DNA from 4 places in the Geobacillus uzenensis genome. Region 3 is predicted to be linked to each of the others. Evidence: riboswitches for the same ligand, from Rfam matches in the RefSeq annotation. Region 3 holds a riboswitch; each other region holds the start of a gene.
The links. A riboswitch is a leader RNA that binds a small molecule or an ion and turns the genes downstream of it on or off. The one in region 3 is predicted to bind S-adenosylmethionine.
Positions count from the first base shown of each region.

Region 1: another riboswitch for S-adenosylmethionine. It lies ahead of mtnW (2,3-diketo-5-methylthiopentyl-1-phosphate enolase); the one in region 3 lies ahead of B9L21_RS05740 (methionine biosynthesis PLP-dependent protein).
Region 2: another riboswitch for S-adenosylmethionine. It lies ahead of B9L21_RS00995 (methionine ABC transporter ATP-binding protein); the one in region 3 lies ahead of B9L21_RS05740 (methionine biosynthesis PLP-dependent protein).
Region 4: another riboswitch for S-adenosylmethionine. It lies ahead of B9L21_RS09615 (hypothetical protein); the one in region 3 lies ahead of B9L21_RS05740 (methionine biosynthesis PLP-dependent protein).

Region 1 is NZ_NEWL01000006.1:808,991-816,804, reverse strand. Features, by position in the region: gene B9L21_RS11575 (carbon-nitrogen family hydrolase) at 1-631, opposite strand, end outside; gene B9L21_RS11570 (pyridoxal phosphate-dependent aminotransferase) at 748-1,923, shown strand; SAM riboswitch class I at 2,021-2,128, shown strand; gene mtnW (2,3-diketo-5-methylthiopentyl-1-phosphate enolase) at 2,196-3,437, shown strand; gene mtnX (2-hydroxy-3-keto-5-methylthiopentenyl-1-phosphate phosphatase) at 3,434-4,096, shown strand; gene B9L21_RS11555 (methylthioribulose 1-phosphate dehydratase) at 4,093-4,728, shown strand; gene B9L21_RS11550 (1,2-dihydroxy-3-keto-5-methylthiopentene dioxygenase) at 4,759-5,301, shown strand; gene B9L21_RS11540 (ZIP family metal transporter) at 5,581-6,312, opposite strand; gene B9L21_RS11530 (MarR family winged helix-turn-helix transcriptional regulator) at 6,527-6,988, shown strand; gene B9L21_RS11525 (phosphate propanoyltransferase) at 7,070-7,639, shown strand; gene B9L21_RS11520 (short-chain dehydrogenase) at 7,701-7,814, opposite strand, start outside.
Region 2 is NZ_NEWL01000001.1:214,341-222,154, forward strand. Features, by position in the region: gene B9L21_RS00955 (acetyl-CoA C-acetyltransferase) at 1-1,097, shown strand, start outside; gene B9L21_RS00960 (acyl-CoA dehydrogenase family protein) at 1,173-2,957, shown strand; gene B9L21_RS00965 (arsenate reductase family protein) at 3,091-3,468, shown strand; gene gcvH (glycine cleavage system protein GcvH) at 3,562-3,945, shown strand; gene B9L21_RS00975 (YusG family protein) at 4,021-4,257, shown strand; gene B9L21_RS00980 (toprim domain-containing protein) at 4,352-4,711, shown strand; gene B9L21_RS00985 (thioredoxin family protein) at 4,708-5,022, shown strand; gene B9L21_RS00990 (sterol-binding protein) at 5,175-5,522, shown strand; SAM riboswitch class I at 5,596-5,705, shown strand; gene B9L21_RS00995 (methionine ABC transporter ATP-binding protein) at 5,796-6,824, shown strand; gene B9L21_RS01000 (methionine ABC transporter permease) at 6,814-7,482, shown strand; gene B9L21_RS01005 (MetQ/NlpA family ABC transporter substrate-binding protein) at 7,498-7,814, shown strand, end outside.
Region 3 is NZ_NEWL01000005.1:78,091-85,904, reverse strand. Features, by position in the region: gene metC (cystathionine beta-lyase) at 1-1,161, opposite strand, end outside; gene B9L21_RS05740 (methionine biosynthesis PLP-dependent protein) at 1,165-2,268, opposite strand; SAM riboswitch class I at 2,471-2,581, opposite strand; gene B9L21_RS05735 (alpha/beta hydrolase) at 2,769-3,497, shown strand; gene B9L21_RS05730 (YjcG family protein) at 3,535-4,056, shown strand; gene B9L21_RS05725 (GNAT family N-acetyltransferase) at 4,058-4,492, shown strand; gene B9L21_RS05720 (stage VI sporulation protein F) at 4,533-4,790, opposite strand; gene B9L21_RS05715 (YjcZ family sporulation protein) at 4,912-5,043, opposite strand; gene B9L21_RS05710 (hypothetical protein) at 5,121-5,357, opposite strand; gene B9L21_RS05705 (thioredoxin family protein) at 5,486-5,806, shown strand; gene B9L21_RS17570 (hypothetical protein) at 5,937-6,107, opposite strand; gene B9L21_RS05700 (DUF421 domain-containing protein) at 6,127-6,987, opposite strand; gene B9L21_RS05695 (DUF1657 domain-containing protein) at 7,000-7,206, opposite strand; gene spoVAE (stage V sporulation protein AE) at 7,218-7,574, opposite strand; gene spoVAD (stage V sporulation protein AD) at 7,576-7,814, opposite strand, start outside.
Region 4 is NZ_NEWL01000006.1:436,493-444,306, reverse strand. Features, by position in the region: gene B9L21_RS09650 (DUF2564 family protein) at 315-584, opposite strand; gene cspD (cold-shock protein CspD) at 709-909, opposite strand; gene B9L21_RS09640 (hypothetical protein) at 1,232-1,483, shown strand; gene B9L21_RS09635 (sporulation protein) at 1,678-2,079, shown strand; gene B9L21_RS09630 (MIP/aquaporin family protein) at 2,281-3,105, shown strand; gene glpK (glycerol kinase GlpK) at 3,171-4,664, shown strand; SAM riboswitch class I at 5,018-5,122, shown strand; gene B9L21_RS09615 (hypothetical protein) at 5,194-5,529, shown strand; gene B9L21_RS09610 (VOC family protein) at 5,546-5,929, shown strand; gene B9L21_RS09605 (PaaI family thioesterase) at 6,255-6,737, shown strand; gene B9L21_RS09600 (RNA-guided endonuclease InsQ/TnpB family protein) at 6,971-7,426, shown strand; gene B9L21_RS09595 (PaaI family thioesterase) at 7,665-7,814, shown strand, end outside.

The DNA.
Region 1 (7,814 bases), on a different contig from region 3:
CGGCGAACACGTTGTTCGGGTCTCGTCCGGCCCGGTTGCAAGCGACGACATAGCATTGGTTTTCAATCGCCCGCGCCATCAGGAGCGTCCGCCAATGGTGAAGGCGGGGAAGCGGCCATTCGGCGACGACAAACAGCACTTCCGCTCCGGCCAACGCATGGGCGCGAATCCACTCCGGAAATCGGATGTCATAGCAAATGACCCCAGCGCACGGCAGCCCGCTAAGTGAAAATAAGCCTGGCTCGTTTCCCGGCTGCAAATACAAATGCTCATCCATCAGTTGGAACAGATGAAGTTTGCTATATTCACTGACGATTTGGCCGCTTCGGTCGGCGACAATCATCGTGTTCGTCACACCGGCAGCGGTTTTTTTGGCGACTGAGCCGGCGACGAAATGGACGCCATATGTTTGCGCCAGGCGGGAGGCGAACGCTTTCGCCCGCACGGCATCGTCATCGGCAATTTCGTCCAAGCGCGTCAAGTCATAGCCGGTCGTCCATAGTTCCGGAAGCACGACGATGTTGGCTCCTTCGTTGGCGACGGATTGCACGGCTGTTTCGGCTTGCTGTTCGTTCGTTTGCGGATCGCCAAACGCGATATCGAGTTGGAGGCAAGCGATGCGGATGGTCATTGTTTTTCACCCCAATGAAAAAAATTTGCTTTACATTTTGCTTTTTACGATATATGATTTTGCACTAGAATTTCAAGAATTTTTGAGAAGGAAGAATTTTTGAGAAGGTGTGGGCGATGACGATCGAATTTCCATTTTCCGAACTGCTTGAACAGCTGCCGAAGCAGTTTTTTGCTTCGCTTGTCGCCAAAGTGGGAGAGAAAATCAAGGCCGGGCATGATGTCATTAATTTAGGGCAAGGCAATCCGGACCAGCCGACGCCGAAGCATATCGTTGAGGCGATGCAACGGGCGGCGGCCAATCCGAAGTACCATAAATATTCGCCGTTTCAAGGCTACTCCTTTTTGAAAGAAGCCGTTGCCGCCTTTTATGCGTGCGAATACGGAGTTGAGGTTGACCCGACCCGCGAAGTCGCCATTTTGTTTGGCGGCAAGGCCGGGCTTGTCGAGCTGCCGCTTTGCCTCGTCAACCCGGGCGATGCGGTGCTCGTCCCGGATCCAGGCTATCCGGATTACTGGTCGGGAATCGCGCTCGCCCGCGCGCGGATGGAAATGATGCCGCTTGTCGCCGAGCAGCAATTTTTGCCCGATTACAGCGCCATTCCGGCGGCGGTCGCCGACCAGGCGAAACTGATGTTTTTAAACTATCCGAACAACCCGACCGGTGCGACGGCGACGAACGAGTTTTTCGCCGAGACGGTGGCGTTCGCCGCCAAGCACGGCATTGCCGTCGTGCACGACTTTGCCTATGGGGCGATCGGTTTTGACGGCAAAAAGCCGGTCAGCTTCCTCGAAGTTGACGGGGCGAAAGACGTCGGGGTTGAAATTTACACGTTTTCGAAAACGTACAATATGGCCGGCTGGCGCGTCGCGTTTGCCGTCGGCAACGAGCGGATCATTCGGGCGCTTGAGCTGCTGCAAGACCATTTGTACGTCAGCCTGTTCGGCGCCGTCCAGGAAGCGGCGGCCGCAGCGCTTCTCGGCCCGCAAGATTGCGTCAACGAGCTTGTCGCCCTGTATGAAGCGCGCCGCAATACGTTCATTTCTGCCTTGCGCGGCATCGGCTGGGAAGCACCGGCGCCGTCCGGGTCGTTTTTCGCCTGGCTCCCCGTACCGAAAGGATGGTCGTCGGCTGAGTTTGCCGATGTGCTCCTTGAGCGGGCGCATGTTGCCGTCGCTCCGGGCATCGGTTTTGGCGAGCACGGCGAAGGGTATGTGCGCGTCGGCCTGTTGACCGATGAGGCGAGGCTCTGTGAAGCAGCCGAACGGATCGGACGCCTCGGACTGTTTTGAAAAAAATGATTGACAACGGCGGCAAAGGCTGTCATAATTCAAAGTAAATTTGCCATACTCGCCAAAATTGTTTGACAAGTGTATAGTTACGCAAGCATTCTTATCAAGAGCAGGCGGAGGGACGAGCCCAATGAAGCCCGGCAACCGGCTTGGTACATTCAAGCACGGTGCTAATTCTTGCAGCGGAAACGCTGAGAGATAAGAAGAGCGCCATAAACGAATGACGCCTCTTCTTATGAAGAGGCTTTTTTCTTTGGAAAGAGGGATGAATGATGAGTGCAGTGATTGCAACGTATTTGCTTCATGACGAGAAAGACATTCGTAAAAAGGCGGAAGGAATCGCGCTCGGCTTGACGGTCGGCACATGGACCGACTTGCCGGCGTTGGAGCAGGAGCAGCTTCGCAAACATAAAGGGGAAGTCGTCGCTATGGAAGAGCTTGGCGAAAGCGAGCGGACGAACGCGTATTTCGGCAAGCGGCTGAAGCGGGCGATCGTCAAAATCGCCTATCCGACGGTCAACTTCAGCGCTGATTTGCCGGCGCTCTTGGTGACGACGTTCGGCAAGCTGTCGCTTGATGGGGAAGTGCGGCTGCTTGACCTTGAGTTTCCGGACGAGTGGAAGCGGCAATTCCCGGGGCCGCGCTTTGGCATCAGCGGCATTCGCGAAAAAGTTGGGGTGCATGACCGCCCGCTGTTGATGAGCATTTTTAAAGGCATCATTGGCCGCGATTTGGCGTATTTGACGTCCGAATTGAAAAAACAGGCGCTTGGCGGCGTCGACTTAGTGAAAGATGACGAAATTTTGTTTGACAGCGAGCAGCTGCCGTTGGAAAAGCGGATTACGGAAGGAAAGGCCGCGCTTCGGGAAGTGTATGAACAAACGGGCAAACGGACGCTGTATGCCGTCAACTTGACCGGCAAAACGTTTGAGCTGAAAGAGAAAGCGAAACGGGCCGCCGAGCTTGGCGCCGACGTGCTGTTGTTTAACGTGTTCGCCTACGGGCTTGATGTGTTGCAAGAGCTGCGCGCGGATGAGAACATCACCGTGCCGATCATGGCTCATCCGGCGTTTAGCGGCGCCATCACGCCGTCTGAGTTTTACGGGGTCGCCCCGTCGCTGTTGCTCGGCAAGCTGTTGCGGCTCGCAGGAGCTGATTTCGTCCTGTTCCCGTCGCCGTACGGCAGCGTCGCTCTTGAGCGCGAGCAGGCGCTTGGCATCGCCCGGGCGCTCACCGATGAACAAGAGCCGTTTGCGCGGGCGTTTCCGGTGCCATCGGCCGGCATTCATCCGGGGCTCGTGCCGCTTCTTGTCCGCGATTTCGGCCTTGACAGCATCGTCAACGCCGGCGGGGGCATTCATGGCCATCCGGACGGGGCGATCGGCGGCGGGCAGGCGTTTCGCGCTGCCATCGACGCGGCTCTTGCCGGCCGTCTGCTCCGCGAAGCGGCGACAGAAAACGAAGCGCTGCAAAAAGCGATCGACCGCTGGGGCGCTGTTGAGGTGGAAGCATGACAAGACAGCTTGTTCTCTTTTGTGATTTTGACGGCACGATTACGGAAAACGACAACATTATCGCTATTATGAAACAGTTTGCCCCGCCGGAGTGGGAGGCGCTCAAAGACGACATTCTCGCCGAGCGCATCTCGGTTCAAGAAGGGGTCGGAAACATGTTTTCCCTCCTTCCGTCTTCGCTAAAGGGCGAGATCGTCGATTTCCTGCGGCGCACCGCCCGTTTGCGCGAAGGGTTTCGCGAATTCGCCGCTTGGACGAAAGAGCAGGGCATTCCGCTCTATGTGGTGAGCGGCGGGATCGACTTTTTTGTCTACCCGCTGCTTGACGGGATCATCGAACGAGAGCGCATTTTTTGCAACGGCTCCGATTTCAGCGGCGAGACGATCCGCATCACATGGCCCTACGCGTGCGACGGCGAGTGCCAAAACGGCTGCGGCTGCTGCAAGCCGTCGCTTCTTCGGAAGCTGGCCCACCCGAACGGGTATCATGTCGTCATCGGCGATTCGATTACCGATTTAGCGGCGGCAAAACAAGCGGATTACGTGCTGGCGCGCGATTTTCTGCTCAAAAAATGCCAAGCGCTCGATTTGCCCCATGCGCCGTTTGCGACGTTTTTTGATGTGATGGATCATTTGCAGCAGATGGAGGTGACGGCATGAGCATCGTCGTGCAAAAATGGAACGAGCTCGCCGAGGTGAAGGCCGAGCTTGCCGCCCGTGACTGGTTTTTCGCGACAAGCGGCAATTTATCGATCAAAGTGACAAACGATCCGCTCACCTTTCTTGTCACGGCCAGCGGCAAAGACAAACGGAAGCAGACAGACGAAGATTTTCTGCTCGTTGACGCCGCTGGCCGACCAGCGGAGCAAACACATGTAAAGCCGTCAGCGGAGACGCTGTTGCATACAAAAATTTATGGGCAGACGAACGCTGGCTGCGTGTTGCACGTCCATACGGTCGACAACAACATCATTTCCGACGTGTACGCCCAAAACGGGGAAGCGGTTTTTTCCGGCCAGGAAATCATTAAAGCGTTCGGTATTTGGGAAGAAAATGCCGAGGTGCGCATTCCGATCATTGACAATGACGCCGACATCCCGACGTTGGCCGCCGAATTTGCGAAACATGTCGACGGCGATACGGGCGCGGTATTGATCCATAACCATGGCATTACCGTCTGGGGCCGCGATGCATTTGAAGCGAAAAAACATTTGGAAGCGTGGGAGTTTTTGTTCAGCTGGCAGGTGAAGCGGCTGCTTCTGCAACGGGCCGCCGTGCCGCTAGCTGACTAATTGATACACTGTTAAAGGGGGATTTTGACGATGGCAGTCATCAAAGTGAAAAAAACGGGTCAAGTAATCGAAGGTGAAGACAATGTCCGCGCCTTTTTAAACAGCCAAGGCGTCTTGTACGAGCATTGGGACATTACGAAACTGCCGGAACATTTGCGTGACAAGTATGTGTTAAGCGATGAAGAGAAAGCGGAAATTTTGACGACATTTAAAGACGAGATCGAAGACTTGGCAGCGCGCCGCGGCTACAAAACGTGGGACATCGTCGCTTTGTCTGAGGCGACGCCAAACTTGGAAGAGCTGCTGAAAAAATTTGAACAAGTGCACGTCCATACGGAAGATGAAGTGCGCGCCATTACGGCCGGCCACGGCATTTTCATCATCAAAGGCGACAAAGAAACCGGTTATTTTGATGTCGAGCTGGAAGCGGGCGATGTCATTTCCGTGCCGGAAGGGAATCCGCACTACTTCACATTGATGGATGACCGGCAAGTTGTGGCTGTCCGTCTGTTTATCGATCCGTCCGGCTGGGTTGCCCATCCGTACGAAGAAAAGGAGGAAGTCAGCCACTAATGAACATACCCCGTTGCCTGTGCGGCAGCGGGGTTTTTGGTGAACTACCCGCCACCTACGCTTCGCTTGGAGGTGGGGGCTTCAAGCGACTTGTGCGTGTTCGCCGAACGGTAAGCCACACACAAGAACCCTTTACGCTTTCCTTCGCTCCGAAGGCGTCCGTTCTAACAATAGATTACCACATCAGTTGGCGATCGCCAACCGACATTCATCTCCCACCTACCATCGGGCTTTGCCCTGCACATTCCTTGAGGTGGGAGACTTCTGTCGGACATTACGTTAAAACGATTCCGTTAGAAAAATCATAAACAAAATACCAATAATAAACGCATATGTCGATGTCCATTCATTTCCGTCGCCATGGCTTTCGGGAATAAGCTCTTTGTAAATAATAAACAGCATGGCTCCGGCGGCAAACGCCAATCCGTACGGGACTAAACCACGGAAGAGGGAAGTTAAATAAAAACCGAGCAGCGATGTGACGATTTCGACCGCCCCCGTTAATGTGGCAATCAGAAAGGCTTTGAAGCGGCTGATGTGCTGATTGACTAAAAACAAGGCGACTAAAAATCCTTCCGGCGCATTTTGCAAGCCGATGGCCAACGCGATCAAATTGCCAGTCGTCTCGGCATCGGATGCATAGCTGACTCCCACCGATAATCCTTCAGGAAGGTTGTGCAACGTAATGGCAGCGATGATGAGCATCGCTTTTTCATCAAATTGCAAGCCGCTTTTTGTATGTTCCAAGTCAATATGGGGGACGGTCATTTCAAGCAACGTCAAAATAAGTACGCCAGCGGAAAGCCCTACTGTTAACGTGCTGAAGCCCCCTGATTTTAACGATTCCGGAATGAGACTCATCATCGAAGCCGCCATCATAATGCCGGCGGAAAAGGCCAGCAGTACGTCACGCCACTGGTGGGTGAGCGATTTGGCCATAAACAAAATCAGCACGGCGCCAAGCCCGGTGGATAAGGCGGAAAGCACACTGCCGGCTAACACTTGGTTCATTCGATCCCTCCTCATCTTCCTTTACTTTTTCATATGCGCCAATAATAAAAATGTGACAATCGCCCAAGCGCCGCCATATAATAAATTATCATAACGAAATGAACAAACGGTGGCGAGCAAAATGCATAGGCAGCCGGCAAAAACGGTTGCCTGTCTGTTCGCCGTTTCGGTATAATGCAAGTAGGAAACGGTCAATTGTAAAGGGTTGGATGCCATGGAACAGAAAGAGCAGGCGCTTGAGCAATCATTGAAACTGTTTATCGTACTGTCACGGGCATATCGGTCCGTCAGCGACCAAGTAAACAAATCGATCCACTCGTTCGGGGTGAATCCGACGGAGTTTGCGGTGTTAGAACTGCTATACCATAAAGGCGACCAGCCGCTCCAGCAAATCGGCGAAAAAATTTTGCTCGCCAGCGGCAGCATCACTTACGTTGTCGACAAACTGGAAAACAAAGGGTTGATCGTCCGCCGGGCCTGTGAACGGGATCGGCGCGTCACGTATGCATCGATTACGGAAGAAGGCCGGCGGTTCATTGAGCACGTCTTTCCGGAACATGCAGAAAAAATTCATGAAACGGTATCAGCGCTTACGGCGGAGGAAAAAGAGCAAGCGATCGCCTTGCTGAAAAAATTAGGATACGGAGCGAAAAACGCCCAGCCAAACAGAGACTGACCATTCGTCGGTCTCTTTAATTTTTGCCGAAAATGGACACGTTATTTAAAGAAAACAACATTAGAAAAAGGAGAGATCGTCATGATGATTCCGGTTGGGGTATCGAATCGCCATATTCATTTATCGAAAGAACATATGGCGGCGCTGTTCGGGGAAGGCGCCGAGTTGACAGTGCTCAAGCCGCTGTCCCAGCCCGGCCAGTTTGCCGCTAAGGAAACAGTAACGGTGGAAGGATCGAAAGGGAAAATCGAAAATGTCCGCGTCCTTGGCCCGGTCCGTTCGCTCACCCAGCTTGAAATCTCGAAAACGGACAGCTTCAAGCTCGGTGTTGTGCCGCCTGTCCGCTTATCTGGCGATATTGAAGGAACGCCGGGCATTACGATTCACGGGCCGAACGGGACGGTGACGGTGGACAAGGGGGTCATCATTGCCAAGCGCCACATTCATATGACGCCGAAAGATGCGGAAACGTTTGGCGTCCGCGACAAGCAAGTCGTGAAAGTGAAAACGCAAGGGGAGCGCGCCCTCATTTTTGACGAAGTGATCGTCCGCGTCAGCGAAGACTTTGCGTTAGATATGCACATTGACACCGATGAAGCGAACGCGGCCGGTTTAAAAACGGGCGATTATGTGGAGTTGCTCCCGTCGTGAAATCATCCGCAGCAATGGGAGACAAGGCGCCCTCTCGTTCGTCCCGAGCGGGCGCCTCCCGTTAACGCGGGCGCTTCTTCTCTGATTGATCTAGGGTGCCGACCAGATGAAACGGCGCATCACGCCGAATGGCATCAATGACGCCGCCGCTGATTTCTTGATGGGTGAGCCAGCG
Region 2 (7,814 bases), on a different contig from region 3:
GGCCGGACGATTTAGGGGCGCTTGTCGTCAAAGAAACGCTAAAACGGGCAGGAAACTATGACGGGAATATCGACGATCTAATTATCGGCTGCGCCATGCCGGAGGCGGAGCAAGGGCTGAACGTCGCCCGCAACATCGGGGCGCTCGCCGGGCTGCCGTATACGGTGCCGGCGATCACGATCAACCGGTATTGCTCGTCCGGATTGCAGGCGATCGCCTATGCGGCCGAACGGGTGATGCTCGGCCACTCCGATACGGTCATTGCCGGCGGGGTCGAATCGATGAGCATGGTGCCGATGATGGGCCATGTCGTCCGCCCGAACGCGCGTCTCGCTGAAGAAGCGCCGGAATATTACATGTCGATGGGACACACGGCGGAACAAGTGGCGAAAAAATACGGCGTCAGCCGCGAGGACCAAGATGCGTTTGCCGTGCGCAGCCATCAGCGGGCGGCGAACGCGCTGGCTGAGGGGAAATTTGATGAGGAAATCGTGCCGGTGGAAGTGACGGTGCGCAAAGTCGAAAACAACAAACTCGTCGAAGAGAAAGTGGTCTTTACGCAAGATGAAGGGGTGCGGCCGGACACGAACATGGAGACGCTCGCGAAACTGCGCCCGGCGTTTGCCGTCAACGGTACGGTCACAGCGGGCAACGCCTCGCAAATGAGCGATGGGGCTGCGGCGGTGATGGTCATGGACCGCGAAAAAGCGGAGTCGCTCGGCCTGAAGCCGCTCGGCAAGTTCCGTTCGTTCGCCGTCGCCGGCGTGCCGCCGGAAGTGATGGGGATCGGTCCGGTCGCGGCTGTGCCGAAAGCGTTGAAACTGGCCGGCCTTGAGCTGTCCGACATCGGCTTGATCGAGTTGAACGAAGCGTTTGCGTCCCAATCGATCCAAGTCATTCGCGAACTTGGGCTTGATGAGGACATCGTCAACGTCAACGGCGGGGCGATCGCCCTTGGCCATCCGCTCGGCTGCACGGGGGCGAAGCTGACGTTGTCGCTGCTTCATGAAATGCGGCGCCGCAACGTGCAATTTGGCATTGTCACGATGTGCATCGGCGGCGGCATGGGGGCCGCGGGCGTCTTTGAACTGCTGTAATGCGAAGCCAACGGAAATGTAACCGGGCGGCCGCGCCGCCCGGGCAATCACGATATTTGGGGGAGGAAACGAACGATGGCAAAAACGGTGGACAATGCGATTCAAGGCGGCAGCTTTTTAATTGAGGACATTCCGGCAGCACGCGTATTTACGCCGGAAGATTTCACCGACGAGCATCAAATGATCGCCAAAACAACGGAAGAGTACGTCAACAACGAAGTGCTTCCGCAGCTTGAGCATCTTGAAAACCATGAGTTTGACCGTTCGGTGAAACTGCTTCGCAAGGCGGGCGAACTCGGGCTGTTGAGCGCCGACATCCCGGAAGAGTACGGCGGCTTGGGGCTTGACAAAGTAAGCTCCGCCATCATTGCGGAAAATATGGCGCCGGCCGGCGGCTTTGCCATCTCGCACGGCGCGCACGTCGGCATCGGATCGCTGCCGATCGTCTTGTTCGGCACGGAAGAACAAAAACAAAAATATTTGCCGTATTTGGCCACGGGCGAGAAAATCGCCGCCTATGCTTTGACAGAACCGGGATCGGGTTCTGACGCCCTTGGCGCGAAAACGACGGCGAAATTGAACGCTGAAGGGACGCACTACATTTTAAACGGCGAAAAACAATGGATCACCAACTCCGGCTTCGCCGATGTGTTTGTCGTCTACGCGAAAGTAGACGGCCAGCATTTCACTGCGTTCATCGTTGAACGCGACTTCCCGGGCGTCTCAACCGGTCCGGAAGAAAAGAAAATGGGGATTAAAAGCTCGTCGACACGGACGCTCATTTTGCAAGATGTGCCGGTTCCGAAAGAAAACGTGCTCGGCGAAATCGGCAAAGGCCATGTCATCGCCTTCAACATTTTGAACATCGGCCGCTACAAACTCGGACTCGGGGCGGTCGGCGGGGCGAAACGGGCGCTTGAAATCACGCTGAAATACGCCAACCAACGTCAGCAATTCAAACGGCCGATTTCGCAGTTTACGCTGACGCAAGAAAAATTTGCGACGATGGCAGCGCGCTTGTATGCAGCGGAAAGCTCCGTCTACCGCACGGTCGGCTTGTTCGACGAACGGATGGGCTTGCTCGATGCGGAAAAGGCGAAAGACGGCAGAGAAATTGCCAAGTCCATCGCCGAATACGCGATCGAATGTTCGTTGAACAAGTTTTTCGCGACGGAAGTGCTCGATTATATCGTTGATGAAGGCGTGCAAATTCATGGCGGCTACGGCTTTATGCAAGAATATGAAATCGAGCGCGCCTACCGCGATTCGCGCATTAACCGCATTTTCGAAGGGACGAACGAAATCAACCGCCTGCTCGTGCCGGGCATGTATTTGAAAAAAGCGTTAAAAGGCGAACTGCCGCTCTTCCAAAAAGCGCAGCAGCTGCAGGAAGAGCTCATGATGATGACGGCCGAAGAACCGGGCTCCGGCGTGCTTGAACAAGAGAAATATTTGGTGCGCAACGCGAAAAAGATCGCCTTGATGGTCGCCGGCCTGGCAGCGCAAAAATACGGCCAACGGATCGAGGAAGAACAAGAAGTGCTTGTCAATATCGCTGACATCGTTTCCAACATTTATGGCATGGAATCGGCGCTTTTGCGCACAGAAAAAGCGATTCAAGCGGGCGGGGAAGAGAAAAACAAACAAAAAGTGTTGTATACGCAAATTTTCTGCCAAGAGGCGTTCAATAAAATCGAAGCCGATGCAAAAGAAACGCTCGTTGCTGTCGAGCAAGGCGACACGCTCCGGATGATGCTCGCCGCTCTCCGCCGGCTGACGCGCCATACGCCGATCAACGTGATCGCGAAAAAACGCGAAGCGGCGGCCGCCCTCATTGAAGCGGAACGGTATATTGTGTGATAATAAGAAGTACCAGGGCTGTCCTGGTACTTTTTTCTGTCAGAGGCGAAGGCCGAAGTGTCGACAAAGAGGGGGAGGCGCCGATAGCGGCGGCCAAGGGTGAATCCGCGAACAGTTGTAAAGGAGGGTAGCTATGGCGCTGACGTTGTATTGGTATCCGAAATGCGGGACGTGCCGGAAGGCGAAACGGTGGCTTGATGAGCACGGGATCGAGGTGCAAACGGTGCACCTTGTCGACGAGCCGCTGACGAAAGAGGAGCTGGCCCGCTTGCATCGCCAAAGCGGACTGCCGCTTAAAAAATTTTTCAATACAAGCGGGATGAAATATCGCGAGCTCGGATTAAAGGACAAGCTTGACGGCGCATCGGAGGAGGAGATGCTCGAGTGGCTCGCCTCGGACGGGATGTTAGTGAAACGGCCGATGTTAACGGATGGCGAACGGGTCATTGTCGGATTTCGCGAGCAAGCGTATGAGTCGTTTTTCGCCGGGCGTCTGTCGGCAGAAAGATAAAAATTTTCACCAAAATGAAATGAACTCAGTGAGTTTTTGTCGAAAATCGGTTATGATGAAAAAGAATACAATTTGTCGCAATGGAGGGATTCGATGAACACGCCAAAAGAACTTCGCTATTCTAAAGAGCACGAGTGGGTGCGCGTCGAAGGGGACAAAGTGCGCATCGGCATTACCGATTTTGCCCAATCAGAGCTTGGCGACATCGTGTTTGTCGAGCTGCCGGAAGTCGGAACGGAAATTACGGCGAATGAGCCGTTCGGCAGCGTCGAGTCGGTGAAAACCGTTTCGGAACTGTATGCGCCGATCAGCGGCACGGTCGTCGAAGTGAATGAAGCGTTAAACGACAACCCGGAATATGTGAATGAATCGCCGTATGAAAAAGCGTGGATGATTGTCGTTGAACCGAACGATTTAAGCGAAGTCGACAACTTGTTGACGGCTGAACAATACGAGGCGATGGTCAACGAAGGATAAACGTTCCTGCAATCTCCGCCTCCGATTTCGGGCACTCTATACATACCGGAACTTGATTGAAAAGGGGTGCTCCCGATGGCGCTGCAACGAACGCGCATCGATATTACGGACCGGGTGACCGGCAAGCTGAACGGCCGCTCGTTGGACTTGTACGAGGAAGGGGAGCTCATCGGGCGCTTTCCGCTTCCGGCGGCCGTCCAGTTGAAAAATGGGTATACCGAACAGAACGGAAAAATCTACAAAGATGTGACCGCTACCGTTGAACCGGACCAAAAATATGTCGATTGCGACGGGGAGGCGGGATGGTGTTAAAAGGCAACGGTGGATGGCCGTTGCTTTTTTTTCAACCTTTTGCCGGCGCAGGACATACAATATGGTATCCTTTTTGAAGTTAGGTGGGTCGGACATGCGACGGGCAGAAAAAGTGATTATCGTAGAAGGTCGATCAGATAAACAAAAAGTGGCGGCCGTGCTGAACGAACCGGTCGTCATTATTTGCACGAACGGCACGATCAGTGATGCGCGCCTTGAGGAGCTGGCTGATGAGCTGGAGGGCCAGGATGTATACGTGCTTGCGGACGCCGATGAGGCAGGGGAGAAGTTGCGTCGGCAGTTTCGCCGCATGTTTCCGGAGGCGGAACATATTTATATTGACCGGGCGTACCGCGAAGTGGCTGCCGCTCCGCCTTGGCATTTAGCCCAAGTGCTGCTGCGCGCGCATTTTGACGTCCGCATCGACTCGTTAATGAGAGGAAGAGGCGAGTGAAACCGATTGAACGAATAGAGGTCCAACGGACGGTGAGTGAGCAGCCGCTTATGGCTCTTTATTTGTATACTCCGCTGTGCGGCACGTGCCAGCTGGCGAAACGGATGTTGACGGTGGTTGAAGAGCTGTTTCCGGCGCTGCCGTTTTACGAAACAGACGTGAATTATATTCCGGAGCAAGCAGCCGTTTGGAAAATTGAAAGCGTTCCTTGCTTGCTTCTTTTTGTTGGCGGAACGATGGCCGGCAAATGGTATGCGTTTCATTCCGTCCCTTACTTGTATGAGGAAATTCAAGCTCGGTTGCCGCGCTGACTACCTGCCTTTTTTTGACGCCATTTGACATATTTCTTTGGAAATGACAAAAATAGCGTTGGTTCGCCACAATGACTGTCGAGATTTTTGTAAAGGATTCCTCCCCCTCTGTATGGAAATAAAGGGAACAAAGGGAGATGGGGGGATGGTCAATGGAAGTGCGTCAGTTAGTGGGACAGTTCATGGAACGGATGCAAATGTTGCGCCATTTATTGCCGATTTTGCCGGATGAGCAATTGTGTGTGCGCTTTGAGAGTGAAGAAGGCGTCGCTTTGCTGACGATCGGCAAGGAGCCGGCTGCCGCAGCAAGCGAAAAGGACGAACGAAACACGTTAACGGTGCGCGGCTCAACGAAAGCGCTTGAGTCGTTGCTGAGCGGCGAGCTGAAGCTGCAGCAGCTCGTCCGGCTGCAGGAAGTGTACGTATCGGGAAGCTTTCGCCATATGTTGTTGCTGGAATCGCTCCTCCATTTGGCCAAGCCGTATCGTCATGTTGGGTAAAAAATTTGTTGACACTGTTCGACATCCAATGATACAATCACACTCGTAATCAATTGAATAGGCGATTGTTGCGCTCTTATCAAGAGAGGTGGAGGGATGTGCCCAATGAAGCCCGGCAACCGTCAGCGCGTCCGCTGAAAAGGTGCCAATTCACACAAAGCGGCCTGCTTTGGGAGATAAGAGACGGAATGGTAGATAATACCTTTCTGTTCTCTGCGGGCAGAAAGGTTTTCTTTTGCGCTCCGCCGCCTTGAGAGGAAGGAAGGTGAAACGATGATTACACTTGAACAAGTGACGAAAATTTATCATGCGGCGAATGGATCGGTGACAGCTGTCGACAACGTGTCGCTCGACATTCGTGAAGGGGAAATTTTCGGCATTATCGGTTACAGCGGTGCGGGGAAAAGTTCGCTCATCCGGCTGTTAAACGGGCTCGAAAAGCCGACGAGCGGCCAGGTGATCGTCGCCGGCCGCGATATGGCGCGCATTAAAGGACGGGAGCTGCGCAAGGCGCGCCAAGAAATCGGGATGATTTTTCAGCACTTCAACTTGCTTTGGTCGCGGACGGTGCGGGAAAATATCGCCTTTCCGCTTGAGATTGCCGGCGTTCCGAAAGACGAGCGGCAAAAGCGGGTCGATGAGCTCATCGAGCTTGTCGGGCTTGCCGGGCGGGAAGATGCGTATCCGTCGCAGCTAAGCGGCGGGCAAAAACAGCGGGTCGGCATTGCCCGTGCGCTCGCCAACAACCCGAAAGTATTGCTTTGCGATGAGGCGACATCGGCATTGGATCCGCAAACGACGGACGCGATTTTGGATTTGCTTGTCGATATTAACAAGCGGCTCGGACTGACGATCGTGCTGATTACGCACGAGATGCACGTCATCCGTAAAATTTGCGACCGCGTGGCAGTGATGGAGAGCGGCAAAATCGTCGAGCAAGGCGAAGTGCTGCACGTCTTCCGCAACCCGCAGCAGCCGATTACGAAACGGTTCGTCAAGCAGTTGGTCGAACCAGAGGAAACGGAAGAAGCGGTTTCCCATTTGTTTGGCCAATACCCGAACGGGGCGATCGCGCAGTTGACGTTTGTCGGCGAGGCGGCCGGCCAGCCGCTCATCACGCAAGTCGTGCGGCAGTTTGCCGTGGACATGAACATTTTGCAAGGGAAAATTTCACAAACCCATCAAGGCGCCTACGGCGTGCTGTTTGTGCACATCGACGGCGCGGCGGATGAAATCGCCCGGGCGCTTGACTATATTCGCAGCCAGCAAGTGGCGGTGGAGGTGATTCACGATGCTCGCTAACCTCCTGCCGAACGTGCAATGGGAGACGATGTGGGCGGCGACGGTTGAGACGTTGTACATGACCGGAATGGCGGTCGCGGCGACGTTCGTCTTCGGGGTCGTTCTCGGACTGCTTTTATTTTTAACGGCAAAGGGAAACCTATGGGAGAACCGGTTGGCCAATATGGTCATTGCTGCGTTTGTGAATATTTTCCGTTCTATTCCGTTCATTATTTTAATTATTTTGCTTATTCCATTTACCAAATGGCTCGTCGGGACGATGCTCGGAGCCAACGCGGCGCTGCCGGCGCTCATCATTGGCGCGGCTCCGTTTTACGCCCGCATGGTCGAGATCGCTCTCCGCGAAATTGACAAAGGGGTCATTGAAGCGGCGAAGGCGATGGGCGCCTCGACGTGGACGATCATTTGGAAAGTGCTGCTGCCTGAATCGCTCCCGGCGCTTGTCTCCGGGATTACCGTCACCGCTGTGTCGCTTGTCGGCTATACGGCGATGGCCGGCGTTGTCGGCGCCGGCGGGCTTGGGAACTTGGCGTATTTGGAAGGGTTCCAGCGCAGCCATAACGATGTGACGTTTGTCGCGACCGTTTTGGTGCTCATCATCGTCTTTGTCATTCAGTGGATCGGTGACTTTGTCACTTCGAAAATTGATAAACGATAAAGGAGGAAGAAACAAATGAAAAAATGGCTTGGCGCTCTGTTGGCCGCCCTCTTGGTGTTTGCGTTAGCAGCGTGCGGCGGCAACAACAATGATGAAAACGCCGCTGGCGAGGACAAAGGCGGCGGATTGGTCAAACTGAAAGTCGGCGCGTCGAACGTGCCGCATGCGGAAATTTTGGAACAAGCGAAGCCAATGTTGAAAGAAAAAGGCATCGATTTGGAAATTATCACGTTCCAAGACTACATTTTGCCAAACAAAGTGTTGGCGGACAAAGAAATTGACGCTAACTACTTCCAACACATTCCGTATTTAGAATCGCAAATGAAAGAGCA
Region 3 (7,814 bases):
CGGACGCTCATTGACAAACGACAGCGCCTGCTCAAAATCGGCGATCAAATCGTTGACATCCTCAAGCCCGACGCTCAGCCGCAGCAAGCCGTCGGTAATGCCGCGCTGAAGCCGCTCGTCTTTCGGCATGGCGGCGTGCGACATTTTCGCCGGGTACGACAAAATCGACTCGACGGCGCCAAGGCTGACGGCGAACACCGGCAGGCGGACGTGGCGGACGAACGTCCGGGCTGCTTCTTCATCCGCTAGGCGGAACGACAGCACAGCACCGAACCCCACCGCCTGATTGTGCTGGGTCGCATGGCCCGGGTGGTGCGCCAATCCTGGGTAGTACACTGCCTCCACCTTTGGATGGCCCGCCAAATAGGCGGCGATGGCGGCCGCTGATTCGGACGACTGTTTCAGCCGGACGTGGAGCGTTTTTATGCCGCGCAGCACGAGCCAGGCGTCTTGGACGCCGAGGACGGCGCCAAAGGCGTTTTGCAATTTGTACAGCTGTTTGCCGAGCTCCTCGTCTTTTACGACCGCCAGTCCGGCGACGACGTCGCTATGGCCGGCTAAAAACTTCGTCGCGCTGTGGAGGACAAGGTCAACGCCGAGATCTAACGGGCGCTGCAGCGCCGGGGTCATAAACGTGTTATCTAAAAACGTCAAACAGCCATGCGCTTTCGCCAGCTCGACGACAGCGCGAATGTCGGTCACTTTTAACAGCGGGTTGGACGGGGTTTCCATATAAATGACTTTCGTGTTCGGACGGATGTTTTCCGCCACCGCCTCGAGGTCGGTCATATCAACGAACGTATGCTCGATGCCGAAGCGGCTCAACACTTCGGTAATCATCCGGTATGTGCCGCCGTAGACGTCTTCCGTCACAAGCACATGGTCGCCTTTGGACAGGAGCAAAAAGGCCGTGGAGATGGCGGCCATGCCGGAGGCGAACGCGAACCCGCGCACGCCGCCTTCTAGTGCGGCAATCGTTTCCTCAAGCGCTTCGCGCGTCGGGTTGCCGGAGCGGCTGTAGTCGTATTTGCCAAACGAGTCGAAATCGAACTGATGGAACGTGGACGCGTGCTGGATCGGCACGCTCACCGCCCCAGTTGCGCGGTCGACTTTCCATTCGTTATGGAGCAGTTTCGTTGAAAACGACCATTCCCGTTCCATCGCTCACACCTCTTTCATGTTTTTGAACGCCTGCGCCAAGTCGGCGATTAAATCGTCGGCGTGTTCAATGCCGACCGAGAAGCGGAGTAGCCGGTTGCAGACGCCGTTTCGGATGCGGATGTCTTCTGGAATGTCAGCGTGCGTCTGTGTCGCCGGATACGTAATAAAGCTTTCAACCCCGCCTAAGCTTTCCGCGAACGTAATGAGGCGCAAGCTTTGCAAGAAGCCGTTCACCCATTTTTCATCAGAAATCCGGAACGACAACATCCCTCCTCTTCCCGGGTACAAGACGTCGGTGACATCTTCATGTTCGCGCAAAAAGGCGCTGATTTGTTTGGCGTTTTCTTCATGTTGGCGCATCCTTAGCGCCAACGTTTTCATCCCGCGGATCAGCAGCCAGGAATCAAACGGCGACAAAACAGCGCCGATGGCGTTATGGTACTCGGCCAAGCGTTGACAAAGTTCCTCGCCCTTGGCGACAACCAGACCAGCTAAGACGTCGTTATGGCCGCCTAAATATTTCGTCGCGCTATGAATGACAATATCAGCCCCTTGTTCGATCGGGCGTTGAAGCACCGGGGTGTAAAACGTGTTATCGACAATCAACAATAGCCCATGCTGTTTGGCCAGCTTGGCGACCGCCGAAATATCCGCCTCGTGCATCAACGGATTTGTCGGCGTCTCCAAAAAGATGGCTTTCGTTTTTTCCGTGATTTTCTCTTCCACGGCAGCGAGATCAGCAAAATCGACGTAATGAAAGCCGAGGCCGTATTTGCGCCAGCCGCGCTCAAACAGGCGGTACGTGCCGCCGTAAAGGTCGGCCGATACGAGAAACTCATCTCCGCTCTCAAACAAGGCGAGCACCGTCTGAATGGCGGCCATGCCGGAACTGAACGCATAGCCTTGGTCACCGCCTTCCAGCTTGGCGATCGCCTCTTCGACGATTTTGCGCGTTGGATTGCCGGTGCGGATGTAGTCAAACCCGGTTGACTGCCCAATGCCGGCGTGGCGGTAGGCAGTTGAAAAATAGACGGGCGGGTTGACCGTTCCTGTCGCCGTTTCGCTCCGGTTTCCCATTTGCGCTAACAACGTTTCCAGTTTCTCCATCTCATCTCTCTCCTTCTGCTGAAAAATTCCCTCGTGGTCAAACGGCCGACGGCCATGGCGCCCGAAGCGCTGCTGCCTGTCTCGGCAACCGAGCACCTCGGCTTTGGCCCGCCTCACATGTCGGCGAAGCGGCCGCCTAAACAAAGGAAAATAAAAAAAGTCTTCGAAGAAGAAGACTTTTCCATACCCATGGTCATGCTTCTTCTTATCTGCCGAATTGAGCGCTCAATTCGCTGGATTTAGCACCTGGCCGCCAAACGGCTGGTTGCTGAAGCTTCACAGGGCCAGTTCCCTCCGCTTCTCTCGATAAGAACAGGACGTGTATTCAATTTTGTTAATTTATAAAAAAATGTAACCCATTCCGGCCGTTTTGGCAAGTCCTTTTTTTGACGCTGGCAATGTTCGGCAAATTCACGAAAAATTCGAGCCCTTCATTAACATCTTTTCGCCAAAATATGTTACAATAACAGGTGAACTTACCGTTTTCATGGAGGATGGTCATGGCAGCCGCAACAGGAACGATGCGTGATTACGCGCTGTACAGCGGAGAACTTCAAGAGAAAATCGAACTGCTCGTCTATTTGCCAAGCAATTTTTCTCCGCTTCACAAATATTCTTTACTAATCGCTCAAGACGGCAAAGATTATTTTATGTACGGAAAAATGAAGCACGTCATCGAAACGCTAATGGAGGAAGGAACGATCGACCGGACGATCGTTGTCGGCATCCCGTATCGGAATGTGAACGACCGCTACGAGAAATATCACCCGGCGGGCCAAAAGCGCGAAGCGTACATTCGCTTTTTAGCCCATGAACTCGTTCCGTTTTTGGACGACGAGCTGCCGACCTACCAAATCGGCAAAGGCCGGGCGTTGATCGGCGATTCGCTCGGCGGAACGGTCTCGCTGTTAGCCGGTCTGTTGTATCCGCATACATTTGGAAACATCGCCATGCAGTCCCCTTATATCGATGACTCGGTGCTGGCGTGCATCCGCGCGTTCCGCGATCCGTCGCTTCTTTCGATTTACCATTCCGTCGGCACGGAAGAAACAGCCGTGAAAACAACGGACGGCCATGTACGCGACTTTATTACACCAAATCGAATGGCGCGGGACTTGTTTATGGAAAAACGGTTCACCTATACGTACCATGAGTTTGCTGGCGGCCATGCGTGGACGTATTGGCAGCCTGATGTGCCAAGGGCTGTATCTGCTATTTTGTCGCTGTAAACAATGGAAAACCAACCATCCAAGGAGGGAAATCGGGATGAAGTACGGCATTGTATTATTTCCGTCGAAGCGCATTCAAGATTTTGCCAACTCGTACCGGAAACGGTATGACAGCCATTACGCCCTCATCCCGCCGCATATTACGTTGAAATATCCGTTTGAAGCGGATGAGGGACAATTGAAAGAGATGACGAAGGAGCTGCGCCGCATCGCAGCGGAAACACCTCCAATTCCGATCAAAGTGACGAAATTCAGCTCGTTTTACCCGACAAGCAACATCATTTATTTGAAAGTGGAGCCAAATGACGTGCTTGATCGCCTTCATGAGCAGCTGCACAGCGGCTTGTTCACCGCAAAACCGGAATTTGTGTTCGTGCCGCACATTACGATCGGCCGCGATTTGCCGGGCGCGGAATATGCCGACGTCTACAGCCAGCTGAAGCTGCAAAACGTGCATTTTGAAGAGACGATCGACCGGTTCCATCTTCTGTACCAGCTCGAGAACGGATCATGGACCGTCTATGAAACCTTTGTCGTTGGAGGAGAGGAAACGGTATAACATGAACATCGCCATTGGAACAACAAACGACCGATCCTTATATGAGGACGCTTTGCACGTCCGCCGGCTCGTCTTTATCGAGGAGCAAAACGTGCCGGAAGAAGAAGAAATCGATGCGTTTGAGCAAGAATCATCCCATCTCGTCTTGTATGATGGCGAAAAACCGGTCGCGGCCGGCCGGCTTCGCTTCATCGATGAAGGGGTCGGCAAAATCGAACGCATTTGCGTGCTGCCGTCCTACCGCGGCTGCGGTGCCGGGCGGATGGTGATGGAAGCCATTGAGCGGCTTGCAAAAACAAAAGGGGCGAAAAAAGTGAAGCTGAACGCCCAAACCCACGCCGAACCGTTTTACAAAAAACTCGGCTATGAGGTGGTGTCCGGCGTGTTTATGGATGCCGGCATCCCCCACGTCACGATGGTGAAATCGCTCGAATAAGCCGAATAAAAGGGAGCTTGCGCGCGCAGCTCCCTTTGGCTTATTTTTTATTGTTCATCATATTGGCAATCGTATTAAAATCAATTTGTTTGCCGCTCTGGACGATCGTTTTGACGATTTGGTCTTCGAGTTCTTTCGGCACCTTCCGATTGGCGATTTGCGCGACCCGCTTCACCACTTGGCGCACCGTTTTTTCATCGTTGAAATTCGCATTTTGCAGCGAGTTGGCAAGCTCAAAAATGTCTTTCATATTGACGCCCGTTTTCTTTTCAATGTTTTTAAAAAATTGTTGATCCATCTTCCTGCCTCCTTCTCCCTGTATATCGTATGATTGTTCTGCAAGAAGGTGCATCATAAGGGAAAAGAAAAATACGAGCCGTTCGAGGCGCCGAAACGGCCCGTATCGGATTCGTTTTTCGTTAGCCGACAAATGCTGCGCCGACAATAATCAACAAGATGAACAAAACGACAATCAGCACAAAGCCACCGCCATAGCCAAATCCGCCATAGCCGTAGCCGTAGTGCGGAAATCCGTAGCCGCAGAAGCCCATTCTCGTGCACCTCCTTCTCCGTTTACTGTATCGTATTCATCACCTCAAGGCGGCGTATGGGCGCACGTGCCATTTTGTCAGCCAAATAGGCGAAACAGCTCAGCAAACTCTTTTTCTTTTTTTGTAAACCATTGCTCAACGTAATGTAAGTTGCCTTGTACGCTTTTTAAAAATCCATTGTTTAGTTTTTCGATTTCCTGCAGCTGTTTGTTGAAATCGTTCCCCCACTGTTCGAACAGACGAATGAATTGTTCATGTCCTTCTTTTCTTGAGGCAACCCATGCTTCAAGCGCCTTTTCCAGCTCTTTGCTCACACTTTCCCCCCCTTTCTTTCTGTTGTATGCAACACCGGTGTCCGAAGGTGAAGGCGTTGCCGTTCTTTTTTTGCCGCACCATATGGTAAAGTAAAGATGAACGACAATATGGAATGGAGGAAACACGCATGAAACCCATTGAAACGAATGACCAGTTTACAGCGGCCATCTCCGGCAGCAAGCCGGCTGTCGTCAAATTTTACACGACTTGGTGCCCTGACTGTGTGCGCTTGAACATGTTTATCGATGACATCATTCGCGATTACGGGCAATACGATTGGTTTGAGATCGACCGCGACCAATTTCCGGAGCTTGGCGAGAAATATCAAGTGCTCGGCATTCCGAGCTTGCTTGTGTTCCAAAACGGGGAAAAAATCGCTCATCTGCATAGCGCCAACGCGAAAACACCGGAAGAGGTGCGCGCGTTTTTGCAATTATTGCCCGTTTAATTCCCTTCTCCCGGCGGCATGGAAAAACAAGGCGCTGTAATCATTTTCGAACCATTGTTTTGGTGGAGAGGAAACAACAGGAAAAGGTGTCCCGGTATGTTGGGGGACACCTTTCCCGATCATCAGACGCTTAATATTCGATTTCGTCGTAATCTTGCGGCTGGGGCGTCACACGGCCGTTATCGAACATAAATTCAATCGAAATTTCTTCATCGGTCGTCCGCGTCCGTTCAGGGCGGCCGTCCGTTTTCAGCTGAATCTGAATTTCTTCATCCGTTGTTTTTGTCCGTTTCTTCTCCATGATCGGATCCTCCTCAACATTAGTTTCGCAATAGCGGCTCGACTTTTTGGATGAGTTCCGTCATTTTCGCCGCATTGGTTTCGTACAGCGCCTTCGCCTCTTCCGAATCGGTTTGCAACGCGTATAGCTCAAAGTCGGCTTGCACTTTCTTCATTGCAGCCAACAACAGCTTTTTCTCCTGCGGCTCGGCCACTTGAATTTTGTCATCGTACAAATCAATCGTCAGCTGTCCATATGAATCGACTTGGGCGAGGAAGACGTTTTCGACCGCTACTCCTTGCTTATCAAGCTGTTCTTTCAGCCAGCCGCGGCCAAGCCCCATCGTCGCAAGCGGCTCGTCCAAAATCATGCCATCCATAATGACGGTTTGCGGCTCTTTTTCCCGCGGCGGGTTCGGAAACATATCGCCAACCGTAAGCGGCTGCTTTTCCCGCTTCAACAAGACGTTCAGATCGCCATTCGGCTCAAGCAAGGCAAACTCGACATCCGCGACACGAAACACATCTTTTTTGCGCAACTGCTCAAGCAGCTCGTCAACTGTGTATTTCTCTCGCTTTAAGTTCTCCTCCAAAATTTTGCCGTTTTTGATCAAGACGGTCGAATTGCCCTCGACGAAATCGCGGAACTTTTTGTTGCGCAGCGAAATGCGGGCGGCCAGCACCGGGATGAGCGACCAAATTAAAATGCTTGTGACCCCTTCCTCGAGGGAAATCCCTAAATCGACAGACATTGTTCCGGCAATGTCACCGACCGTAATGCCAACAATATATTCGAAAAATGACAGCTTCGCCAATGGCTTCTTGCCGAGAATGCGAGTAATGATAAACAGTCCGATCAAAATACAAACGGAACGAATGGCGGCTTCTAACCATACAGGCATGGATCATGCTCCTTACTTTCCATGATATTGCGGCTCCTCGAATTCGAGTCGGCCGACCCGGTCTTTCAGTTCGGCGATGATCTCCTCGGTGGCGAGCATCGCCTCATGAAACGTCCGCTGCGCTGTTTCGTCTTGCGATGTGAGCGCCAACTGTTGCAGCCCAGCGTGAATGCCTTTTAGGCTCGCTAACGTTTGTTTCACTTGCGAAGCAACGGTCATGAACGTCCCTCCTATCCTTTCGGGCGGAACAAAAGCGCGCCGAGAAATCCGAAGACGATGGCAGCGGAAATGCCGGCGCTTGTCACTTCAAACATGCCGGTCAACACGCCGACGATGCCGTGTTTTTCCGCTTCCTGCATCGCCCCGTGGACGAGCGAGTTTCCAAAACTTGTAATCGGAATCGTTGCCCCGGCGCCGGCGAAGTCGATGAGCGGTTCGTACAAATCAAATCCATCCAAAATCGCTCCAGTGACAACGAGAATCGTCAGCGTATGGGCGGGGGTGAGCTTAAAAACATCCAGCAAAATCTGGCCAATGACGCAAATCAACCCGCCGACGACAAACGCCCAAAAAAACATGGCTAGCACGCTACGCCTCACCTCCATACTCGATCGCCACCGCATGGGCGATGCACGGAATCGTTTCATTTTGCTGGAACGACAATGGCGACAATAACGCACCGGTCGCTACAGCTAAAATGCGCTTCAGCTCGCCGCGCCGCATCCGTTTGAGCAAATGGCCGTAAATGACCACAGCGGAACAAGCCGCCCCGCTCGCCCCGGACAGCACGGGCTGCCCATCGCGGTAAATAAGGAGCCCGCAATCTT
Region 4 (7,814 bases), on a different contig from region 3:
CAAAACGATTCATGTTGAGGAAACAGTGATTTTCACCGATCTTCTAGAAGACCGGTGATGAAAGGAGCAGGTTGCTTCACCGCCTTGTTTCTCAAATGGAGAAACCTTGTGACATCAGCTTCTCGTTTCACGTCATCCGGCGTCCGCTAGGGGCGGTCGCTGTTTTTCCCCAGCCTTCTAGGGGCGGCAGGCGGCGGGGATGGCGCGGCAGCGTAGCGAAAAGCGCTTCGCCCGGCGGGCGAAGCGGGGGAAGTGCGCCCGAAGAGGCCGGCAGCAAAAAGAGCTTCGCCTCGCGAAGCTCCGACCGACCCGGGTTATTGTTGCGCCTCGCGAAGCTGGTGCTCAGCGCGGGTCAACTTTTGTTCGCATCGGGCAAGAACGTCGTCGTCCACGCCGGTCGCTTCCTGCCGGGCGCGGGCAAGCTGGCGGCGGGCGTTTTCGATCGCTTGTTCCGCGTGGTCAAGCATTTCCGGATCAAGCTGCATTGTCGCCTGACCGACCATTTTTTCTGCCGTCTCGACGAACATTTCCACTTGTCTTAAATCGTTGTACCCTGTATGTACGTCGGCATCGCGTTTTGCCATATGAACACCTCCCTTTGCTATTGTTTGCCTCTTGACTGAATCTATGCATTGAAATGGAAAAAGGCACCTTGACTAAGGTGCCTTTTGTTTCCGCTCCCGTTCTTTCGTCTATGTCAACGAAGCCTTATAATTTGACAACGTTCGCTGCTTGCGGTCCGCGGTTTCCTTGTACGATTTCAAACGAAACTTCTTGGCCTTCTTCTAACGTTTTGAACCCTTCACCTTGGATTGCCGTGAAGTGAACGAATACGTCCGAACCGCCTTCCACTTCGATAAAACCGTAGCCTTTTTCGTTGTTAAACCATTTTACTTTACCACGTTGCATAATACTGAATTCCTCCTAATACCTTTAGCCAGCTTGGCTAACCTCAAGATTTTTATCAAATAACAAAATATACTCCACAGCAATCCAAGAAGCGTATTCGTGCTGAATGCCTGAAATATATTCTGTTATGTGATGACTTTACTATACACTACCGAAGGTTACCGCGTCAAGCAAAAGAAAGGAAATTTCCGAAAAAAGTGGCTTGCCCGTCTAAAAAACGCCGCATGGAAAAGGAAAACGGGCGGCTGAAGGAGAAAAAAGTCATGAACGGCCGAAAAAAACCATACATTGGAATAGGAATGACAAAAAGGGGGAGAAGCGGATGTACCGCGGAAAAATCGCGGGCCAAGAAGTGATCGTCCGGCTGGGCAACCGGGTGAGCCGCCGTTATTTCAGCGACAATAAAATTTACCACATGGTTCTTTCGTACGGGGAATCAGCGTTCCGCAAAGGGCAGGACACGTTTTGCATCTACAACGATCGCGTCGGCTTGATTGTCGCGGAAGTCGAGCAACAAGACGTCCCGGTCATCCGGATCGACTACATTATCGAGAACGAAAATGTGTACGAATAATCAATTGACAGCGGAAGGCGAATGCGGTAATCTCGAATGTAAGCGGTAACAAAACAAGCCGCATTCGTCCCTGCTTCTCCCAGGGGCAGACGTGCCGCGAGAGCATCGTCTGTTTCTTTTTTGGCTCGCGTTGAAACAGGCGGCTTCGTTTTTTCGTATGATGATATGACAAGAGAGACAAAGAGGTGACTACGGTGTTATTGCGCAAAATGATGTCAAAAGTCGGAGTCGGGTCGGCGCACGTCGACTTGATCTTAAATAAATCGTTATGGCGCCAAGGAGAAGTGATTCAAGGGATCGTCCACATTTACGGCGGAACGGTGGAACAAAGGATCGAGCGGCTCGACGTCGAGCTTGTGCAAAAAACGATCGAAAACGGCAAGGAGCGCGATGCGGTCGTGGCTGTCATCCCGGCGGCCGGAGCGTTCGCGATCAAGCCGAGCGAGAAAAAGGAAATCCCGTTTTCCTACACGATTCCGGAAACCTTGCCGCCATCGCGCCCGGGCCGGTCGTACCGGTTCATCACCCGCCTTCATATCGAAGACGCGGTCGATACGCTCGACTTCGACTATGTGCAAATTTTGCCGAAAAAATAGGTTGACAACGCTTACACATTTGCGCTATGCTAGAGACAAGTTAATGAGTTTGTGGCGGAGAAACGGAGACCCACACATGTTCCCTTGTTAGGGGGAAGTGTGTGGGTTTTTTGTTTTTCGCCCAACAGGCATCCTTCCGGAAGGTCCGCCGAAGCAGGAAATAAAAGAAGAAACCGCGAATGAAAAGGAGGAAGCGAGCAAATGTCACCATTTTTAGGAGAACTCGTCGGCACGGCGCTGCTTATCATTTTCGGAGCTGGGGTGTGCGCCGGCGTGAACTTAAAGAAATCGTATGCCGCAAATTCCGGCTGGATCGTCATTACGATGGGATGGGGGCTGGCGGTGGCGGTGGCCGCTTATGCGGTCGGAAAGTACAGCGGCGCCCATCTCAATCCGGCGCTGACGGTGGCGTTAGCGTTGAGCGGCGACTTCCCATGGGGAGATGTACCGATGTACGTCATTGCCCAAGTGCTTGGGGCGATGGCCGGTGCGACGGTTGTTTATCTTCACTATTGGCCGCATTGGAAGGAAACGGATGATCCAGCAGTGAAACTCGGTGTGTTTGCGACCGGACCGGCCGTGCCGAATCCGGCAGCCAATTTGTTGAGTGAAATCATCGGCACATTTGTGCTCGTGCTGGCCATTTTGGCCATTGGCGCCAACCGATTCGCCGATGGACTCAATCCGTTTGTTGTTGGTTTTTTGATTGTGGCGATTGGGCTGTCGCTCGGCGGTACGACCGGATATGCCATTAATCCGGCGCGAGACTTTGGGCCGCGGTTAGCTCACTTTTTGCTGCCGATTCCGGGAAAAGGGTCGTCGAACTGGTCGTATGCATGGGTGCCGATTGTCGGGCCGCTGCTTGGCGGCGCGTTAGGCAGCTTGGTGTATAAAGCGCTGTTTTTAGGCAAGGCAAGCCCGGCGCTATGGGGAGCGCTCATTGCCGCGGCGGCGGTGCTGGCTGGGGTCGGCATGGTTCATCGAAAAGAGAGGGAATCAGCTGCAGCGGAACGCCGTTCGACCTGACAGAACGTCCGGCGTTGGAGGAGGAGCTGCTAGGCAGAAAAATCGAACAAGAGAGGGGAATGTTCATGACAGACCAATACATTTTATCCATTGACCAAGGTACAACGAGCTCGCGCGCCATTTTGTTCAACCGAAATGGGGAAATTGTCCATATGGCGCAAAAAGAGTTCACTCAATATTTCCCACAGCCCGGCTGGGTCGAGCATAACGCGAACGAAATTTGGGGATCGGTGCTTGCGGTCATTGCCAGCGTCTTGTCCGAGGCGCAAGTGAAGCCGGAACAAGTGGCGGCGATCGGCATTACGAACCAGCGGGAAACGACGGTTGTCTGGGAAAAAGAGAGCGGCAACCCGATTTACAACGCCATCGTTTGGCAATCGCGGCAGACAGCTGATATTTGCGACGAGTTGAAAGCAAAAGGGTATGATCCGCTGTTTCGCGAAAAAACGGGACTGCTCATTGACGCTTATTTTTCGGGAACGAAAGTGAAATGGATTTTGGATCATGTCGAGGGGGCGCGCGAACGGGCGGAGCGCGGCGAGCTGCTGTTTGGCACGATCGACACGTGGCTCATTTGGAAGTTATCCGGCGGCCGCGCCCATGTGACCGACTACTCGAACGCATCGCGCACTTTGATGTTCAACATTCATACGCTCGAATGGGATGACGAACTGCTTGCAATTTTAAACGTGCCCAAGGCGATGCTTCCTGAGGTGCGCCCGTCCTCGGAAGTATACGCGAAAACGGTTCCGTATCATTTCTTCGGCGTGGAGGTGCCGATCGCGGGAGCCGCGGGCGACCAGCAGGCGGCTTTGTTCGGTCAGGCGTGCTTTACGGAAGGGATGGCGAAAAATACGTACGGCACCGGCTGCTTTATGTTGATGAATACGGGAGAAAAAGCGGTCCAATCGAAACACGGGCTGCTGACGACGATCGCCTGGGGCATCGATGGCAAAGTCGAATATGCGCTTGAAGGCAGCATCTTTGTCGCCGGTTCGGCCATTCAATGGCTGCGCGACGGCTTGCGGATGATCAAAACGGCGGCCGACAGCGAGACGTACGCGGAAAAAGTCGAGTCAACGGATGGGGTGTACGTCGTCCCGGCGTTCGTCGGCCTCGGCACGCCGTATTGGGACAGCGAGGTGCGCGGGGCGGTGTTCGGCCTCACGCGCGGCACGACGAAAGAGCATTTCATCCGCGCGACATTGGAATCGCTCGCTTACCAGACAAAAGACGTGCTCGCCGCCATGGAAGCGGATGCCGGCCTCCCGCTGACGACATTGCGCGTCGACGGCGGGGCGGTGAAAAACAACTTATTGATGCAGTTTCAAAGCGATTTGCTCGCTGTGCCGGTTGAGCGGCCGATCATTAACGAGACGACGGCGCTCGGAGCGGCGTATTTGGCCGGGCTGGCGGTCGGCTATTGGGACAGCCGCGAAAACATTGCCGCTCAGTGGCAGCTCGAACGCCGCTTTGAGCCGAAGATGGACGACGCTAAGCGGACCGCGCTCTATGAAGGATGGAAAAAAGCGGTGCGGGCGGCGATGGCGTTTAAATAACAAGGGAAGACGGATGCCCTTCGCTAAGGGTGTCCGTTTTTTTGTGGCTGAAACGAGAGGCGCAGTTGCCAGTTTGGCAGCGGAAATCGGTTCTAATGCAAGCCCTCACAAGCTTCGATTTATTAGCGGGCGGCACGAAAAACGAGAGAAAGCCACTATCCTATTTCCTAAAACTATGTGCTAAATGCTCAAACAAAATGAAACACAACAGCTGCGAAGAAACGAAACGGCCTGTCGTCTCGTCTATGTCTCAGCGTCAAACAGTCAACATCGCAAAGGTTGAAGTAGACAGAATAAACAAAAAAGTTGTTGCCTTTGCCCACTTATGGTAACATAAGAGGTAAATTACATACGTCTTATCAAGAGTGGGCGAGAGAACGGGCTTGATGACCCCACAGCAACCTGCCGCTGGCAAGGTGCTAACACCCGCAAAGCGATGTCGCTTTGGATGATAAGAACGGCTATCCCCTTTCGCATCATTCCGAGGCGGAAGGGGGTTTTTTATTGAAAGGGAGGTGAGGGGGAAGCAGTGGCGGAACGACTGTCGCTGCGCGCTTGCATGGCGGCGCATTTGCCGGCGGCGACGTTTGCTGTTCATGTCATGCGCTGCGTGCGGACGGAGCTCATCCGGTTCGATCGGCAGGCGGTGGTGCATATCGACCGCGGGGACGGCTATATCCACTTGTATGGGGAAGCGCAAGGAGCGATGTTTTCCATCGTGCTGACGAACGATGAGGCGGAGGAATGGAAAGCGGAAGGACCGTATGCTCTTGACCGCTATGTATGGATGGAGCTAGGAAAAAAGGACATTTTCCCACCACGAATGACCCCGTATTTGCGGGCTGTGTTTTCCATTGAATCATAGAAAGGAAGAACAACGAATGGCAGTCAAAAAATTTGAACACGTTGGCATCCAGGTGAAAGATATTGAAACATCAAAAGCATTTTATCAAAACGTCGTCGGCCTCGAGCTGCTCAGCGAGATGATCCATACAAACGGGACGATGAAACTGGCGTTTTTAGGGCTTGACGGACAGATCATCGTCGAGCTGATTGAAGGATACAATCCGAATTTGCCGACGGAAGGAAAAGTGCATCATGTTGCCTTTACAGTCGAAGGCATTGAGCAGGAGAAAGAGCGGCTCGTGTCGCTTGGCGTCCCGCTCGTTTGGGAGGACATTACGGAGCTTCCGAACGGGGCGAAATATTTGTTTTTCCTCGGCCCGGACGGGGAATGGATCGAATTTTACGAGCCGGAACGATAAGAAGAATGAAAACAGGCGGCCTGCGATTTCGGCCGCCTGTCGCCATCGATCGGGCTTTGGGCGCCAGAGCGTGGCTGGCGCCTCCTTCTATTTTCTTGCCTTGACCGCACGCCGAGCGGTGGCATAGGTCTGTCAGCTTCGCTTTGTACGGATGGCGGTCCGTGTGTGTTAGGGCTGACATTCGGGAACGATTCCCGATGGAGCAGCTTCGTTGTTCACGACGCTCATTGTGGCATGGACAGCAACTTTGGGGCGAAAAGTGCGCTTTAGGGGTCGAGGCCTTTCCGATTGGATGATATACTAGAAAAAGAGGGGAGGAGATTTCGTGGAAGAAACGATCGTTCACGCTATTCAAGACGACTATCCGGATGAATTCGCTTGGTGCTATGGCTGTGGCCGTTTGAACGAGCACGGCCACCATTTCCGCACCGGATGGCAAGGGGACAAGACGGTGACCGTATACACGCCGCGCCCCGAACATACAGCCATCCCTGGATTTGTGTATGGCGGGCTGATCGCCTCGCTCATCGACTGCCACGGCACCGGTTCAGCGGCGCTGGCGCTGCACCGGAAAAACGGCCATGAGCCGGGCAGCGGGGAAGCGCCACCGCGCTTTGTCACCGCTTCATTGCATGTTGATTTTCTCAAACCGACGCCGCACGGGGTGCCGCTTGTGGCCGTCGGCACAGTGACGGAAATTCATCCGAAAAAATGGCAAGTTGACACCGAAGTGTTCGCCAATGGCGAATTATGCGCCCGCGGGCAAGTCATCGCCGTCGTGATGCCGAAAACATTTGTCCGCCCTTAACAAACAGCAAAAAGCGCCGAAAAGCCGCTGTTTTTGTTAGCGCTTTCTTCGGCGCTTTGCCGCTGAGGGCGGTGAAGAATTGAGCGCCCCCTGCAGTTCAGCTCGCGCTGGCGGGCCAAGCCCATCATCCCCCTTGTCATTGTTGGGGTCTAGGAAGGCATGGAACAGTTAAAATAAATTTATAAAATTTCGTAAAACTCTATATACAATTTGCAAAAACTATTATACAAGTTGTGTATAGAGGTGAATACCGTTACAGAAAAACAAACAATATAAAGAAGTTGGAATTCCTTGTTCGAAAGACCTATCGAAGGCTAAAACACATCAGGCACAATTCTATTCATCAAATCACTGCATCTTTGGTGAAAACCAAGCCAGAGTATGTAGTCATGGAGAGCTTAAATACTCATGGAATGCTAAAGAACAGAAAGCTATCGAAAGCCGTCCAAGAACAAACATTCCATGAATTTAAAAGGCAAATGGAATATAAGTGTGCCTGGAATGGGATCAAGTTGATACTTGCCGATCGATTCTTCCCTTCGTCTAAAACTTGCAGCCATTGTGGGGCTGTAAAAGAGAAACTTTCTTTGTCAGAAAGAACGTTTGTATGTGATGAATGTGGAAGTAAAATAGACAGGGATGTGAACGCAAGTAGAAACTTAAAAAAATATGGTGAGTCAATAGCCTAGCACGAAAAGCGGCTATTGACATGTACCCATTCGTTAGTGGGGAATTGAAGCCTTCGGAGCGCCACATCCAACGAGAGTAGCTTTGGCGAAATCGGGTGCGATGAACAAGGAAAGAAACATAAACTTTTATAAAGTTTGATAAAGGCTTTATAAAAGTTTTATAAGTTTTCTGTAACGGAAATCGCGTCCTTCCCGCGAATAAAGTAACACGATACGAAAACAGAAAGGGTGGCACAGCATGAAATCAACCGTCAACTTGCATGACGTCATCGCCGGCCAAAGCGCGCCGCCGCCGTGCGATACAACGCTCGGCGTTCGCTTGACAGAAGCACAAAACGGCTATGCGAAAGGGGGATGGAAGGTAAGTGAATCGCTGCTCAACGGCAAC